Regions from separate parts of the Nonomuraea sp. NPDC050691 genome, predicted to be linked through region 1. Evidence: riboswitches for the same ligand, from Rfam matches in the RefSeq annotation. Region 1 holds a riboswitch; the other holds the start of a gene.
What was found. A riboswitch is a leader RNA that binds a small molecule or an ion and turns the genes downstream of it on or off. The one in region 1 is predicted to bind thiamine pyrophosphate.
Positions count from the first base shown of each region.

Region 2: another riboswitch for thiamine pyrophosphate. It lies ahead of AB0H81_RS00690 (cytosine permease); the one in region 1 lies ahead of AB0H81_RS23900 (FAD-dependent oxidoreductase).

Region 1 is NZ_JBFAIA010000069.1:10,733-19,020, reverse strand. It holds gene allB (allantoinase AllB) at 1-565, shown strand, start outside; gene alc (allantoicase) at 566-1,531, shown strand; gene AB0H81_RS23915 (PASTA domain-containing protein) at 1,595-3,721, opposite strand; gene AB0H81_RS23910 (thiazole synthase) at 3,838-4,593, opposite strand; gene thiS (sulfur carrier protein ThiS) at 4,586-4,786, opposite strand; gene AB0H81_RS23900 (FAD-dependent oxidoreductase) at 4,783-6,015, opposite strand; TPP riboswitch at 6,005-6,121, opposite strand; gene AB0H81_RS23895 (FAD-dependent oxidoreductase) at 6,180-7,343, shown strand; gene AB0H81_RS23890 (Rv2175c family DNA-binding protein) at 7,374-7,748, shown strand; gene thiE (thiamine phosphate synthase) at 7,726-8,288, shown strand, end outside.
Region 2 is NZ_JBFAIA010000001.1:124,385-132,672, forward strand. It holds gene AB0H81_RS00670 (GNAT family N-acetyltransferase) at 1-175, shown strand, start outside; gene AB0H81_RS00675 (LysR family transcriptional regulator) at 178-1,077, opposite strand; gene AB0H81_RS00680 (MFS transporter) at 1,157-2,407, shown strand; gene AB0H81_RS00685 (SDR family oxidoreductase) at 2,410-3,285, shown strand; TPP riboswitch at 3,344-3,456, shown strand; gene AB0H81_RS00690 (cytosine permease) at 3,447-4,811, shown strand; gene AB0H81_RS00695 (methylated-DNA--[protein]-cysteine S-methyltransferase) at 4,789-5,316, opposite strand; gene AB0H81_RS00700 (PAS domain S-box protein) at 5,443-7,311, shown strand; gene AB0H81_RS00705 (ATP-binding protein) at 7,454-7,894, shown strand; gene yidC (membrane protein insertase YidC) at 7,938-8,288, opposite strand, start outside.

The DNA.
Region 1 (8,288 bases):
CCGCGGCGTGCCGGTCACGGCCGAGACCTGCCCGCATTACCTCACCCTGGCGGCCGAGCAGGTGCCGGAGGGTGACACGAGCTTCAAGTGCTGCCCGCCGATCCGCGACGAGGCCAACCGCGACCGCCTCTGGGACGGCCTGGCGCGCGGCGTTCTGGACTGCGTCGTCTCCGACCACTCGCCGTCCACCGCCGACCTCAAGGTGCCCGACTTCGCCGCCGCCTGGGGCGGCGTCGCCTCGCTCCAGGTCGGGTTGCCCGCCGTGTGGACGGAGGCTTCGCGCAGAGGGTACGGGCTGGCCGACGTGACCCGCTGGATGTCCACCCAGCCAGCCGCGATTGCCGAAATTTCACGAAAAGGCGCTATAAAGCCCGGCAATGACGCCGACCTGGTGGCCTTCGACCCGGACGCGGCCAACCCCGTGGACGCCCGCGCCCTCCACCACCGCAACCCCGTCACCCCCTACCATGGCCGCACCCTGAGGGGCGCGGTGCTCACCACGTGGCTCCGGGGCCGGCCCGTCGACGGCGAGCCGTACGGGACCTTCCTGCTGGGGGAGAAGTAGATGGCGTCAGAGCGGCCGGCCGCCGGCTTCACCACGCTGCCCGACCTGGCGCTGCGCACCCTGGGCGGCTCGGTCGTCTCCGCCAGCGACGAGTCGTTCGCGGAGAAGGAGAGCCTCATCAGGCCCGGCCGGCCCGCGTTCCGGCCGGAGACGTTCGGCAACAAGGGGCAGGTGTACGACGGCTGGGAGACGCGGCGGCGGCGCGAGCCGGGGCACGACTGGGCGATCGTCCGGCTCGGCCTGCCCGGCGTCGTGCGCGGCGTGGTGATCGACACGGCCTGGTTCACCGGCAACCATCCCACTCACGCGTCGGTCGAGGCGGCGGCCGTCGAGGGCCACCCGTCGCCCGCCGAGCTGCTCGGCGCCCGCTGGGTGGAGATCGTGCCCGGGCTGCCCCTGCGCGGCGACGCCGAGCACCCCGCCGAGGTCGCCGACGACACCCGCTACACGCACGTGCGGCTCAACATGTTCCCCGACGGGGGCATCGCCCGGCTGCGGGTCCACGGTGAGGCGCGCCCCGACCTGTCGGTGTACGACGGCCTGAGTTTCGACCTGGCCGCGCTGCAGAACGGCGGCCTGGTCACCGCCTGCTCCAACGCCTACTACTCCTCGCCCAACAACGTCATCGCCCCCGGCCTGGCCCGCCACCAGGCGGAGGGCTGGGAGACCGCCCGCCGCCGCGAGGAGGGCAACGAGTGGCTCGTCATCCGGCTGGCCGGGCGGGGCGTCATCCGGCTCGCCGAGATCGACACCACGAACCTCATCTTCAACGCGCCGGCCGCCGTGACCCTCACCGGCCTCGACGGCGAGCGCGAGGTCGAGCTGCTGCCCCGGACCCGGCTGCAGCCGGACACCCCGCACCGGTTCCGCCTCGCCCACACCGAGCCGGTCACGCACGTGCGGGTGGACATCCACCCCGACGGCGGGCTGGCCCGCGTACGCCTGCACGGCCACGTGACCGGCTGATCCCCGCGGCCCGCGCCGGCTCGCTCCCCAGGCGCCGCCTCGCCGTCCGGCATGACCGCGAGGTCAGTGCCAGAGGATGACCTCCGAGCCCGGCGGCCGCTCGCTGTTGGGCTGGGGCCGCTGGAAGCGGACGACCCCGCTGCCCTTGCCCAGCTTGAGGACCCGCACCTTCCAGCCGAGCTGCTGGAGCTCCTGCCGGGCGTCGTTGATGTTCTTGCCCATGACCGGGGGCACGAGCTGGTGCTCCTGGCCGTCCTGGGCCTCGTTGTCGCCCCTCCACCAGTCCCAGAAGTCGTTCTGGCAGCGCGCCACCGTGATCATCGCCGGGGCGCCCCGGTCGACCTCGGCGTTGGCCTTGGGCGACTGGGCGATGACCGTGCACGGCTCGGCGTCGTCGTCCACCTCGTTGACCTGCACCTGGAAGCCCTGCTCCTGCAGGAAGGCGGCGGCCTGGTCCTTGGGCATCTTCGCGACGTCGGGCATGGTGAGCCCGGCGCTCACGTAGATGGAGACCTTGGTGCCCTCCTTGAGCTTCTCGCCCACGAGCGGCGAGGTGCGGATCACCGTGTTGCGGGCCACGTCGGGGTTGGCCAGCCGGCGGACGGTGCCGACGGTCAGGCCCACCTTGGCGATGGCGGCGCGGGCGTCGTCGGCCGACATGCCCGCCACCTTGGGCACCACCACGAGCTTGGGACCGAGCGAGGGCACCAGCGTCACGGTCGTGCCCGCCTCGACCTCCTGCCCGCCCACGGGATCGAGGCTGAGCACCATCCCCTCGTCGGCCTTGTCGTCGTGGCGGCCCTGCGCCACGCGCACCTTCAGCCCGCCGGAGACGAGCTTCTGCTCGACCAGGGACACGGGCCTGCCGACCAGGTCGGCGGGCACGGTCACGTACCGGGGACGCGAGACGTACCAGCCGGTCAGGCCGATCGCGGCCACCATCACGACGGCGAGCGCCACGATGATCCAGCTCGGCCGGAACCCGCGCCGCCGCCCGGAGGGCGGCTCCGCCGGCGTCTCGGCGCGCGGCTGGATCATCGTCGGGTTGGGGACGGCGCCGCCGGGCGGGGCCTGCGGCATGGCCACCGTCATCCCCGGCTGCCCCGGGGGGACGCCCGGCTGGGAGAACGGCTGCGGGCCGTAGCCGCCGGGAGCCGGCCCCGCGGGCTGAGCCCCGGAAGGGGGACCCGTCCGGAAACCCGTCCCGGGCCCTGTGGGCGACGCCTGGGCACCGGAGGGCAGCTGCGCCGTGGGCGCGGGGAGCGGGCCCGAGGGCCCGTACGGGCCGGTGCCCGGCAGCGAGTACCGCGCGCCCGTGTGCGGGACGCCGGGACCGGTGAGCCGGGGGAGCTGGCGGTGCACCTCGACCGCCTCGACCAGCATCGCGGTCGCGTCGGCGGGCCGCGCGTCCGGCTCGCGCGCCGTGGCGTGCGCCACCAGCGCGTCGACCACCGGCGGCAGCTCGGGAGTCAGCGACGACGGCGCCGGCACGGTGTCGTGGACGTGGCGGTAGGCCACGGACATGGGCGTCTCGCCGTCGTACGGCGGCTGGCCCGTCAGCAGCTCGAACAGCATGATGCCGGCCGCGTACACGTCGGTGCGCACGTCGGCCCGGCCGGTGGTCACCTGCTCGGGCGACATGTAGCCGATCGTGCCGATCATCATGCCGGTGCGGGTCTGGTTGGTCGCCTCGATCGCCCGGGCCAGGCCGAAGTCCACGACCTTGACCCGGCCGTCGGCCGTCATCAGCACGTTCTCCGGCTTGACGTCGCGGTGGACCATGCCCGCCTGGTGGGCCGCGCCCAGCGCCGCGAGCACCGGGATCAGGATCTCCAGCGCCTCGCGGGCCGGCAGCCTGCCCCGCTCGTTGAGGATGTCGCGCAGCGTCCTGCCGGGGACGTACTCCATGGACAGGTAGACGACGTCGCCGTCGGTGCCCTGGTCGAAGACGTGGACCACGTTGGGGTGGGAGAGGCTGGCCACGGACTTGGCCTCCCCGATGAAGCGCCGCACGAACGCCGGGTCCTCGGCGAGCGAGCGATGCATGACCTTCAGCGCGACCGTGCGGTCGAGCCGGACGTCCAGCGCGAGGTAGACGGTCGCCATGCCGCCCCGCGCGATCCGGGACTCGATGCGGTAGCGCCCGTCCAGGGTCCGCCCGACCAGGGGGTCCGCAGTCGTCGTGTCCACGCCGCCGAGTTTACGGGCGTTTCACCGCCCGCAGGGCGCGACCATCCGAAACGATGCGGAGCCGTGGCCCCCGCCCGGCCGTTTCGGACGCCCCTTTGCGGACGTCCGATACGGCTTCACGGGGTCATCGGGGAGGACGCCTCGGCGTAGCGGCGGCGCGGGATGCGGCCGGCCTGGCGGGCGAGGCGCCCGGCCTGGACCGCGCCCCGCATGGCCGCGGCCATCAGGTCGGGCCGCTGCGCCCGGGTGACCGCCGTCGCCAGCAGCACCGCGTCGCAGCCCAGCTCCATCGCCAGCGCGGCGTCGCTGGCCGTGCCGATGCCCGCGTCGAGGATCACCGGCACTCCGGCCGCCTCCACGATGAGCTCGATGTTGTGCGGGTTGCGGATGCCGAGCCCCGAGCCGATGGGCGCGCCGAGCGGCATGACCGCCGCGCACCCGGCCTGCTCCAGGCGGCGCGCCAGCGCCGGGTCGTCGCCGATGTACGGCAGCACCACGAAGCCGTCGGCCACCAGCCGCTCGGCCGCGTCGAACGTCTCGATCGGGTCCGGGAGCAGGGTCCGCTCGTCGGCGATCACTTCGAGCTTGACCCAGTTCGTGCCGAGCGCCTCGCGGGCCAGCCGGGCCGTCAGCACGGCCTCGCCCGCCGTGAAGCAGCCCGCGGTGTTGGGCAGCACCTTGATGCCGCGCTCGCGCAGCACGTCGAGGACGGAGCCGCGCGCCGACGGGTCGAGCCGCCGCATCGCGACCGTGGTCAGCTCGGTGCCGGAGGCGGCGAGGGCCTGGTCCAGCACCTCCAGCGAGGGGGCCCCGCCGGTTCCCATGATGAGCCGGGACGAGAACTTCTCCCCGGCGATGATCAGATCATCCACCTTGCACCGCCGTCAGCACCTCGACGCGGTCGCTGTCGCCGAGCGCCGTGGTCTCCCACGAGCCGCGCGTCACGACCTCGTCGTTCACGGCCACCGCCACGCCGGTGGTGGCGGTGGTAAGGATCCGCACGGCCTGCGCCACGGTGGTGCCGTCGGGCACCTCGCGCGGGCTGCCGTTGATCGTCACTCTCATCCCATCTCCTCGGAGCCGGAGGTCTTGTCGTACGGGAGGCCGCCGAAGCCCTGGGGCCCGGGGACCGGGTGGTGGCGGGCGGGGGAGCACAGGGCCGCCAGCTCGGGCTCCTCCCCCTGGAGCAGGGCCGCCGTGAGCGGCGCCAGCAGCACCCCGCCACGGTGGTGCCCGGTCGCCAGCGTCAGGCCCGGCGTGCCGCTCGGGCCGATGAGCGGAAGGTTGTCCGGAGTGCCCGGGCGCAGCCCGGCGACCACCTCGGCCACCTCCAGCTCCGTCACCCCGGGCACCAGCTCACGGGCGTCGCGCAGCAGCTCGTACAGGCCGCCGGCCGTCACCCGCGTGTCGAAGCCCAGCTCCTCCTGCGTGGCGCCCACCACGAGCTCGCCGTCGCCGCGCGGCACCAGGTAGACGGGGGCGCCGTGGACGACGCCGCGTACGCACCGGCTCAGCAGCGGCTCGGCGGAGCGCAGCCGCATGATCTGGCCCTTGACCGGCCGGACGGGGACGCCGGCCAGCTCCGCGCTCCACACGCCGGCCGCCAGGACCACCCCGTCGGCCTGGATCTCGGCGGGAACCGCCCCGCCTCCGGCCGCGGCGGCCAGCTCCACGCCCACGACGGCGCCGTCCCCGGGGCCCTCAGAGGCCCGCAGGAGCCTCGACACCCGGGCCCGCACCACCGGGACACCCCGGCGCTCCAGAGCGGCGAGCAGGGCGGACGTGACGCGGCGCGGGTCCACCCACGCGTCGCCCGGCGCCAGCAGCCCGCCCCGCACCGAGGGGGCCAGCATCGGCTCCAGACGCCGGCACTCCCGGCCCGTCAGCCGCTCGACCGGCAGCCCCAGCTTGCCCATGAAGGCGGCCAGCTCGTCCAGCGCGGCGAGGTCGTCCGCCCCGAACGCCACGTCCAGGGTGCCGTCGGCGCGGAAGTCCACCCCGTACGAGGGCGCCCCGGAGGACCCGGGCGAAGGGGCGAGCACCCCGGGCGGCAGCCCCGCGTCGGCGGCCAGCTCGGCGGCGAACGACGGCCAGCGGCGCAGCGACGCCACGCCCAGCCGCAGCAGCGGCTCCTCCGTGTAGGAGACCTCGCTCACGGGCGCCAGCATGCCCGCCGCCGCGTGCGAGGCCCCGGAGGCCGGCGCCGGGTCCACCACGGTGACGGCCCGCCCCGCCCGCGACAGCCGCCAGGCGACCGACAGCCCGACGATCCCGCCGCCCACGATCAGCTCCATGCGCGCTCCCTTCGCCGGCATGATCCGGATCAGGTGGATTGCGGTCGAAGGCCCGGTCAAGCCTTCCTCTCAGCCCGGTCACGGCCGGACTCCCGCGCGTCGTACGCCCCCAGCCTACGGCCTCGGTGCGGGACTCCGGCGGCGGCCCCGTTATGGTCTTGAACGTGAACCGTGTCGTGGTGGCCGGAGCGGGCCTGGCCGGAGTGCGCAGCATCGAGGCCCTGCGGGCCCGGGGGTTCGGCGGTGAGATCGTCCTCCTGGGGCAGGAACGGCACCGCCCGTACGACCGCCCGCCCCTGTCCAAGGCGGTGCTGCTGGGTACCAGCGACTCCAGCTTCGTCGACTCCGACCTCGCGACGCTCGAGGTGGACTTCCGCCCCGGCGTCAGCGCCACCGGCCTGCGCCCGGGCGTGGTCGAGACGAGCGAGGGCGACCTGCCGTACGACGGCCTGGTCATCGCGACCGGCGCCGACCCGGTCACGCTGCCCGGCGACGGGCAGCAGCACGTGCTGCGCACCCTCGACGACGCGCTGGAGCTGCGCGCCAGGCTCGTCCGCGGCGCCCGCGTCGCGGTGATCGGGGCCGGCTGGATCGGCGCCGAGGTGGCCACGGCCGCGCGCCGCGCCGGCTGCGAGGTGACCGTGATCGAGGCCGGCCCCGCCCCGCTCTCCCACGCCGTCCCCGCCGGGATCGGCGCCCGCACCCTCAGCTGGTACGAAGGGATCGACCTGCGGCTCGACACCATGGTCGCCTCGGTGGACGAGGGCGGCGTGCGGCTGGTGGACGGGGAGTTCGTCGAGGCGCACGTGGTCGTCACCGGCGTCGGCGTCCGCCCGGCCGTCGAGTGGCTGGCCGGCGCCGACATCGACCTGCACAACGGCGTCGTCGCCGACGAGCACCTGCGCGCCTCCCTGCCGGGCGTGGTCGCGGTGGGCGACTGCGCCGCCTGGTGGTCGCGCCGCTACGGCACCCGCCTTCGGGTCGAGCACTGGGACACCGCGCTCGGCGCGCCCGAGGTCGCCGCGGCCACGCTGCTCGGCGAGGACGCGGTGTACGACCCGGTGCCGTACTTCTGGTCCGAGCAGTTCGGCCACATGGTCCAGTACGCGGGCCACCACCCGGCCGGCGCCCGCCTCCTCCACCGGGGCGGGCCGGAAGGCAAGTGGTCGGCCTGCTGGCTGACGGAAGAGGACACCCTGGCCGCGGTTCTCGCCGTGGACCGCCCGCGCGACCTCGTCCAGGGACGCCGCATCATCGACGCGGGCCACCGGATCGACCCAGAACGCCTGGTAGATCCCGATGTCCCTCTACGCGATTGTGTTGTTTGAGCAAGCGCGCCATGTGGTAGTTGTGGTTTCGTGACGCTTTCTGTTGCACAGATCGACCGGGAGACCGACCAACTCGTCGAAGAGTGGCTCACTCTTCCCGAGGTGGCCCAGCGCATGCAGCTCTCGCTCGGACGCACCAAGCAACTCCTCAAGGACCACAAGCTGCTAGGCGTACGGCGGGGCAGCGGCGGGCCGCACGTGCCCGCCGTGTTCCTCGACGGGAACGAGGTGATGAAGGGCCTGCCCGGCACACTCACCGTGCTGCAGGACGCCGGCTTCGACGACGTCGAGGCGCTGCGCTGGCTCTTCACCCCGGACGACTCGCTGCCCGGCTCGCCCATCGAGGCGATCCGCGCGGGCCGCCACACCGAGGTCAAAAGACGTGCCCAGGCCCTCGGTTTCTGACGCCCGGCTCTACCTCTGCACCGACGGACGCCGCGGGCGCGGCGATCTGGCCGACTTCCTCGACGCGGTCCTGGCCGGCGGCGTCGACGTCGTCCAGCTCCGCGAGAAGGGCCTGGAGGCGCGCGAGGAGCTCGCGCTGCTGGAGGTCTTCCGCGACGCCTGCGACCGGCACGGCAAGCTGCTGGCCGTCAACGACCGGGCGGACGTGGCCCACGCCGCCCGCCCCGACGTGCTCCACCTGGGGCAGGACGACCTTCCGGTGAGGGTCGCACGAGAGATCCTCGGCGACGACATCCTCATCGGCAGGTCCACCCACTCCGCCGCCGAGGCGTCCGCCGCGGCGGTGGAGGAAGGCGTCGACTACTTCTGCTGCGGGCCGACCTGGCCCACACCGACCAAGCCGGGGCGTCCGGCGCCGGGACCGCCGCTGCTGCGGCACGCGGCCGGGCTCGGCACGGACCGGCCGTGGTTCGCGATCGGCGGCATCGACCTCGCCAACCTGGACGAGGTCATGGCGTACGGCGCGACCCGCGTCGTCGT
Region 2 (8,288 bases), on a different contig from region 1:
GCGGGGGCGCGGCGTGTACCGGGCGCTGGTGGCCCACCGGGCGCGGGTGGCCGTCGAGCGGGGCTACCGCTACCTCCACGTGGACGCCTCCGACCAGAGCCGGCCCATCCTGCTGCGCCTCGGGTTCGAGCCGCTGGGCACCACCACCCCGTACGGCTACGCCCCGAAAGCCTGACGTCACGGGTCCGGCGCTCCCGAGCATTCCGCCGCCGAGACGCCGAGGGTGGCCAGGAACGCCGCGGCGACGGGCGAGGGAGCGAAGCGGCTCCAGATCAGGTGCTCCATGCGGGCGGGGGCGTCGCGGATGTGGAGGACGGGAAGGCCCGGGAGCTCGGACACGAAGGCGGCGGGCATCATCCCGATGCCCAGGCCCTGCCGGATCAGGCGGGCGATGAAGTCCACGGTCGTCACCTCGAAGGCGACCTCGCGCCGCACACCCGCCGCCGCGAACGCCTCGTCCGTCTGGGCCCGGGCGGCGGTGCCCGGAGGGAAGTCGACGAACGGGTCGTCCGAGAGCCGGCGCAGGTCCACGCGTTCCTCGTCCGCCAGGGGATGGTCGGGCGCCACCACCGCGACGAGGTCGCCGCGCGCCAGTTCCCGGCCGCGGACGCCTTTGGGGCGCACACCCAGGGGAAGCCCGAGGAAGGCGGCGTCCAGGGCGCCCTGCCGCACCCCTTCGACCAGGTCCTCGCTCGAACCCGAGCGCAGGCTGATCCGCACCTGCCGATGCCGCAGGTGGAACTGCTTCAGCGCGGCCGGCAGATCGACCGCCGCGACGGTGGGGATGGCGCCGACGGCGAGCCGGCCGCGGATCTCGCCGGCGGCGGCGGCCACCTCGGCGCGGGCTCGTTCGGCGGCGTCGAGTGCCTGACGGGCCGCGGGGAGGAACGCCTCGCCGGCGGGGGTCAACCGGACGCGGCGGCTGGTGCGGTCGAACAGCTTGGCGCCCAGCTCGCGTTCCAGGCGGGCGATCTGGTGGCTCAGCGCGGACTGGACGACCAGGCACTGCTCGGCGGCGCGGGTGAAGTTGCGCGTCTCGGCGACGGCGACGACATAGCGCATCTGCTGCAGCTCCATGGATCAATCGTGATGCACGATCGTTCCGATGACAAACATGCGTTGGACTCATTGATGCCCCACCCCCCAGGCTGGGGGCATGACGGCGATGAGACCTCAAACAGCCGGCGGCCTGTCGCGCGGGCTGCTCCTCCTCATGTCCGTGGCCACCGGGCTGGCGGTCGCGGGCAACTACTTCGCGCAGCCGCTGCTCGACCTGATCGGCCGGGAGCTCGGGATCGGGCCGTCGGCGGCGGCGCTGCTGGTGACGGCCGCGCAGGCCGGGTACGCGCTTGGGCTGATCCTGCTGGTGCCGCTCGGCGACCTGATCGAGCGGCGGCGGCTCGCCGTGTCGCTCTACGCGGCGACCGCGGTGTTCCTGCTGGTGTCGGCCGCCGCGCCCAACGGCACGGTGCTCCTGGTCAGCACGGCCCTGACCGCGCTGACCTCGGTGGGGGCGCAGGTCGTGGTGCCGTTCGCGGCGACGCTGGCGGACCCGGCCGAGCGCGGCAAGGTGGTCGGCACGGTGATGACCGGGCTGATGCTCGGCCTGCTGCTGGCGCGCACCGCCTCAGGAGCGCTGTCGGAGCTGGGCGGGTGGCGGACGGTCTACTGGGTGGGCGCGGTCCTGATGGCGCTGATGGCCGTCCTGCTGCGCGCCTTCCTGCCCCGGCTCGGCGGTGACGGCGCCCGCCAGTCCTACCTCGGCCTGCTGCGCTCGACGGTGGCGATGTTCCGGTTGGAGCCGGTGCTGCGCTGGCGGGCGGGCATCGCCGCGTTGAGCCTCGCCACGTTCAGCGTGCTGTGGACGTCGCTGACCTTCTTGCTGGTGGAGGCGCCGTACGCGTGGTCGGAGTCGGCCATCGGCCTGTTCGGGCTGGTCGGCGCCGTGGGCGCGCTGACCGCCACGGTGGCGGGCCGGCTGGCCGACCGCGGGTTCGTGCAGATCGTGAGCGGGGCCGGGACGGTCCTGCTGGTGACGTCCTGGGCGGCGATGGCGGCGGGGGCGAGCTCGCTGGTCTTCCTGCTCATCGGTGTGGTCGTGCTGGACCTGGCGCATCAGGCGGTGCTCAACAGCAGCCAGAACGTCGTCTACGCGCTGCGTCCCGAGGCCCGCAACCGGATCAACTCCGCCTTCATGACCTGCCTCTTCGTCGGCGGCGCGGTGGGGTCCGCGCTGGCCTCCGCGGTCTGGGTCGACAGCGGCTGGACCGGCGTGTGCGTCCTGGGCGCCACACTCTCCGCCGGGACCGTCGTGCTCTGGGTCCTGGAGCGCGTCACCGTCAGCCGGGCGGCGGGCAAGCACTCGCCGGCCCCGGTCCGTACCCCCGTAACCACCAAGGGAGAATGAGCATGTCACGCACCGTGCTGATCACCGGAGCCACCGGAACCGTGTCCACCGCGCTGATCGACGCGCTGGACGGGGCCGACGTGAACCTTCGCGCCCTCGTCCATGACGGGTCCAGAAGTCCGCGCGCGGGCAGCGCCGAGGTCGTCGTCGGCGACCTCGACGACCCCCGGTCGCTGCCGCCCGCCTTCGAGGGCGCGCAGGACGTGTGGCTGCTCACCCCGAACGGCCCCCGCGCCCCGGAGCACAACATGAACGCCATGTGGGCCGCGCGCCAGGCCGGTGTGGAGCGCGTCGTGCGCCTGTCGGTCGTCGGCGCGGCGCACGACGCGCCCAACCGCAGCGGCAGGCTCCACGCGCTGTCCGACCGGGAGACCGAACGGTGCGGCATGCGCTGGACGATCCTGCGTCCGCACTGGTTCATGCAGAACCTGCTGAACGAGGCGGACGACATCGCCGCCACCGGCAGCTTCTCCCTGAACATGGCCTCGGCGCGGATCGGCATGATCGACGTGCGCGACATCGCCGAGTGCGCCGCCCGCGTGCTCCTCGACGACCCGGATCGCCACCACGGCCGGACGTACACCCTCACCGGCCCGCGCTCGCTGACGTTCGACGAGGTCGCCGGCCACCTGAGCGTCGCTCTCGGCAGGTCCGTCGCGTACCTGCCGGTCAGCGACGACGCCAAGCACAAGACCCTGCTCGGGTACGGCGTTCCGGCCTGGATCGTCGACATGCTCGAGGAGTACGCGCAGGCGTACGCCTCCGGCTGGGGCGACTTCACCACCGACACGGTCGCCGACCTGCTCGGCCGCCCCCCGCGCGACATCGCCGACTTCGTCAGCGACCACGCCGCCGCGTTCACGATCGGTTCGACCTGAGATCCGACCCACTGTGGCCAGAAGTCCTCTCATGAGGCAATATGAGGGCGCCAACTGCATGAGCCAACGCGGGAGCTCGGGGCCACCGGGCTGAGAGGGCAGCTACCGCTGCTGCCGACCGCATGAACCTGTCCGGGTAATGCCGGCGTAGGGAGTGTGTGATGACGCGTGCCGTCAACGAAGTCCCGCTGACCCTCGACGAGCCGCCGCCGAAGACGCTCGGCGTGCTCGACCAGGGGGCGCTCTGGGCCAACCTCGGCGTCAGCCTGCTGGGCTTCTCCGGCGCGCTCCTCCTGCTCGACCCGCTCAAGGGCGCGCCCCTGAGCGTCGCGGCCGCCCTCGTCGCCGCCGTGGTGGGCAGCCTGATCGGCACCGCGATGGTGGGCCTGGCCGCCATCCCGGGCACGCAGACCGGCCGGCCGTCGATGGTGCTGCTCCGCGGCCTGTTCGGGGCGCGGCTGTCGTACGTGCCGACCGTGCTCAACATCATCCAGATGGTGGGCTGGGGCGCCTTCGAGCTCTGGGTGATCGCCATGGGCGCGAACGCCGTCTTCGGCCCGGCGGTGCCGTACGCGGTCTGGGTGATCGCGGCCGGCGTCCTCACCACCGCGGTGACCATCTGGCCGCTCGGCTCGGTGCGGCTGCTGCGCCGCTACGTCACGATCGCCGTGATCATCGCGCTGATCTGGTTCGCCGTGGACTTCCTGGGCCAGGCCCAGCCGCAGTCCGGCGGCTCGTGGCAGGCGTTCGCCCCGGCCGTCGACTACGTGATCGCGCTGTCGGTCTCGTGGGTGCCGATGGCGGCCGACTTCGCCCGGCACTCCAGGTCGAGCGCCGCCGCGTTCACCGGCATCGTCGGCGGCTACACGCTGGCCCAGGTGGCCTGCCTGGGGCTCGGCGTGTACGCGGTGGCCATCACCGGGGCGGCCGTCGCCGGGGCCGACTCCACCGCGGTGTTCGGCGCGTTCGTCGCGGCCCCGCTGGGGGCGCTGTTCTTCGCCGTGCTCGTGCTGCGCGAGACGGACCAGTCGTTCGCCAACGTCTACTCGACCACCGTCTCGCTGCAGAACCTCATGCCGCGCGTCGACCGCCGGGTCTTCACCGTCGCCATCGGCGTGCTCACCACCGGGCTCGCGCTGCTGGTCGACGTGAACTCCTACGGCGCGTTCCTCGGCGTCATCGGCGCGGTGTTCGTGCCGATGTTCGCGGTGCTCGCCGTGGACTACTTCCTGCTCGGCGGCGCCGCCCGGTGGAACACCGGCGAGGACGCCCCGGCCCGCTGGTCCATGCTGGTGCCCTGGGCGCTCGGCTTCGCCGCGTACTGGCTGACCACCTCGGCGCTGACCGTCGCCCCGTGGGACGACTTCTGGGCCGCGGTGCGCGACGCGATCGGCTTCACCCGGCAGCCGTGGATGAACGGCGCGCTGGGCGCGGCGCTCGTGGCCTCCCTCGTCACGCTCGCCATCGGCCTGGTCTCGCGCCGGGGCGACCGGCCGACCGCTCTCAGGAGCGGGACTCGACGGTGAGCAGGTGCCGCTTGGCGGCCACGCCCCCGGCGTAGTCGCCGAGCTCACCGTCGCCGGGCACGACGCGGTGGCAGGGCACGACGACGCACACCGGGTTGGCCATCAGCGCGTTGCCGACCGCCCGCAGCGCGCGTGGCCGCCCGATGCGCTCGCCGATCTCGCCGAGCGTCGTCGTCGTGCCGTACGGCACCGCCATCGTCTTCTGCAGCACCGTACGCGCGAACGGGGTGGCCAGGGCGAGGTCCACCGGCGTGGTGAAGGCCCGCAGCCGCCCCGAGAAGTACGCGTCGAGCTCGCGGCGCACCGGGTCGAGCCGCCCGGGGTCGGGCCCGATGAACGTGCCCACGTGCCGCATCACCCGCTCGTACACCGTGTTCTCGTCCTCGAAGCTGCACGCCACGACACCCTTGCCGGAGGCCGCGAGCACCAGCCGCCCCACGGCGCCGTCATACGTGCCGAACGCGATGTCGGGCGGCGTCTCCCCGCGGTAGGTGGCGGAGGTCACCCTTAGCAGGGCATCGAGATCACCGCTCGACATCCGCTCACCCTCTTCTCACCTGGTAGGTCGTGATCGGCAGCGTATCGGACGGATCGGCCGACGGCGGCCCCGCAGCGCGGGCACTATGGAGGTGTGGGTGACGAGTGGGCCGGCAGTGACGACGAGATCGCTCGCGCGGTGCTCGCCGGCTCGCCCAACGCGCTGATCGCGCTCGACCGGGACCAGACCGTGCTGGTGTGGACCCCGGCCGCCGAGCGGCTCTTCGGCTGGAGCGCCGAGGAGATGCTGGGCCGCAGGGCGCCGATCGTGCCGGGGGAGCTGACGGCTGAGCACAACGCGGTGCTCGAACGCGCGCGCACCGGCGACCAGGTGACGCTGCGCACCAAGCGGTTGCGCCGCGACGGCCGCGTGCTCGATGTCACGGTCGACATCGGGCCGCTGGTCATGGGCAGCTCGGTGGTCGGCTACGTGTGCGTCCACCACCGCGCGGCGGCCGAGGAGGCGGCGAGCGAGCGCATGGCGCGCCGGGTGCGGCTGGTGCGCCGGCTGACCGACGTGGTCGGCGACATCAACGCCGAGCTGGAGCTGCCGGCCGTGCTCGACCGGATCGCGGGCAGCCTGACCGAGTTGACGGGCGCCGACGCGGGCGGGTTCGTGCTCATCGAGGGCGAGCGGCTGCGGCTGGTCAGCGCCCACCGGCTGCCCGACACGCTCAAGGGCGCCACGGCCGGCCTGCGCACCAGCCTGGTCGACAAGCTGCTGCGCACCGGCAAGACGGTCATGCTGGAGTCTCAGGGGCTGGACGAGCTGGTGTGGGCCGAGCTGAGCGGCCTGCACACCATCGCGCTCGGCCTCGCCGCCGTGGGCGGGCGGCCGTACGGGGCGCTCTACGCCCTGTACGCCCGGCGCAAGCCCGGCCACCTGGAGCTGGAGCTGCTGGAGCTGCTGGCCGGGCACGCGGGCATCGCCGTGGGCAACGCCATGGCCTACCAGGAGGCGGTGCGGCAGCGGGCGCACGAGCAGGCGGTTTTCGACGCGAGCGCCGACGGCATCGCGGTGCTCGACGGGGCGGGCCGCGTCATCCGGTGGAACCCCGCTGCGGCCGAGCTGACCGGGCTGGCCCCCGACGCGGTGATGGGCGGCCCGCCGCCGTTCCCTCTGCCCAGGCCCGGGGAGAAGCTGACGTTCCAGCTCGACACGGGGCGCTGGCTCGACGTGGTGAGCGCCCGCGTGGACGCGACCGGCGAGACGGTGGTCGACTTCCGTGACGTGACCCGGGCCAAGGAACTGGAGGAGGCCAAGGACCTGTTCCTCGCGACGACCAGTCACGAGCTGCGCACCCCGATCACGATCGTGCGCGGCTTCGCCAGCACGCTCGACGCGCGCTGGGACAAGCTGAGCGACCCGGAGCGCCGTTCCGCCGTCCACACGATCGCCGAGCGGGCCAGGTCGCTGGGGCAGCTCATGGACCATCTGCTGCTCGGCTCGCGGGCGGGCGCGGACGAGCTCAAGGTACGGGTGGAGGCATTCGACCTGGCTGAGCGGATAAATGCGGCAACGCTAGGATTGCCCGAGTTGTCCGACACGCACCGGGTCGAGGTGGACATCCCCGACGGTCTGCCGTACGTGAAGGGCGACGCGCTGGCCACCGACATCGTGCTCGGCCAGCTGCTGGAGAACGCCTTCAAGTACTCACCGAAGGGCGGGCTGATCAGGGTCGAGGCGTGGCCGGAGGACGACAGGGTGGTCGTGGTCGTGGACGACGAGGGCGTCGGCATCGCCGCGCCCGACCGGGAACGGATCTTCGAGAGGTTCGTCCAGGTCGAGAGCGGCGACCGGAGGAGGTTCGGCGGAGTGGGGCTCGGGCTCTACATCGTGCGCAGCCTCGCGCGGGCCCAGGGCGGCGATGTGAGCGCCCATCCGCGACCGGGCGGAGGCACCCGGATGCGGATGGTGCTCGCCGCGGCTCCCCCTATCGGATCCGACACACCGGTGCGGTAACGAGGTGGTCACGGTTGAGCTGACCTATCGTCCGATGTGGACAAGCTGTGATCGAGATCCGGTTTCTGGGATTGAGTAACGGGGCATTTCGGTCGTACCGGGGGTGTTCCCGCGGGGGGCACATGAAGACGGGGAGGTGGGTGTGTCAAGCGTGGTGCTGCTGCCGTACGCGCCGTCCAGCGTCGCTGTTGCCCGCCAGCGTCTGAGCACTGACCTGCATGATTGCGGTGTCTTCTCCGCCGCGATCGACGACGCGGTGCTCGTGGTGAGCGAGCTGCTCAGCAACGCGCTGCGGCACGCGCACCCGCTGCCGTCGGGCATGGTGAAGGTGGCGTGGCTGCGTAACGACGACCACATCGAGGTCGCGGTGAGCGACGGGGGCGCGGCGACCGAGCCGCGCGCGGGCCGTCCCACGTTGTCCTCGCTCGGCGGCCGGGGGCTCGGCATCGTCGAGTACGTCGCCGAGAGCTGGGGCGTGCGCCACGACGGCGACACCACCACGGTCTGGGCCATCCTGCCCGCCCCCGACGGGACGGGCAGCGGCATGAACGGGCAGGTCGCGGCCCTGCGAGAGGCCGGCTGAGCCGGCCTCCGGGCAGCCGCCGAACGGCTACGTGGCAGGCGCCTCAGGCGAACCGGCGGTTCAGCACCGTCCGTTCACCGTACGTCCACCCGGTGGACACCAGCAGGTAGAGACCGGCGGCCAACGGGAGCACCAGGGCGGCGAGCACCGAGCCGAACGGCATCAGCGGCATGATCCTTCTCAGGTACGCCGGCTGATCCTCGGGCAGCGTGGCCGCGATCCGGCGGGCCTGGAGCCACGCCACCAGCATGACCAGGGCGATCACCAAGATGAAGACCGAAACTGGCCAACTGATCAGTCCGTAATTGGTGACAATTCCGGCAATCTGCTGGCCCAGTGGGGCGCCGAAAAGATCGTGGCCGGCCAGAGCGGTCGGGTGCGTGGCCACCCGGTA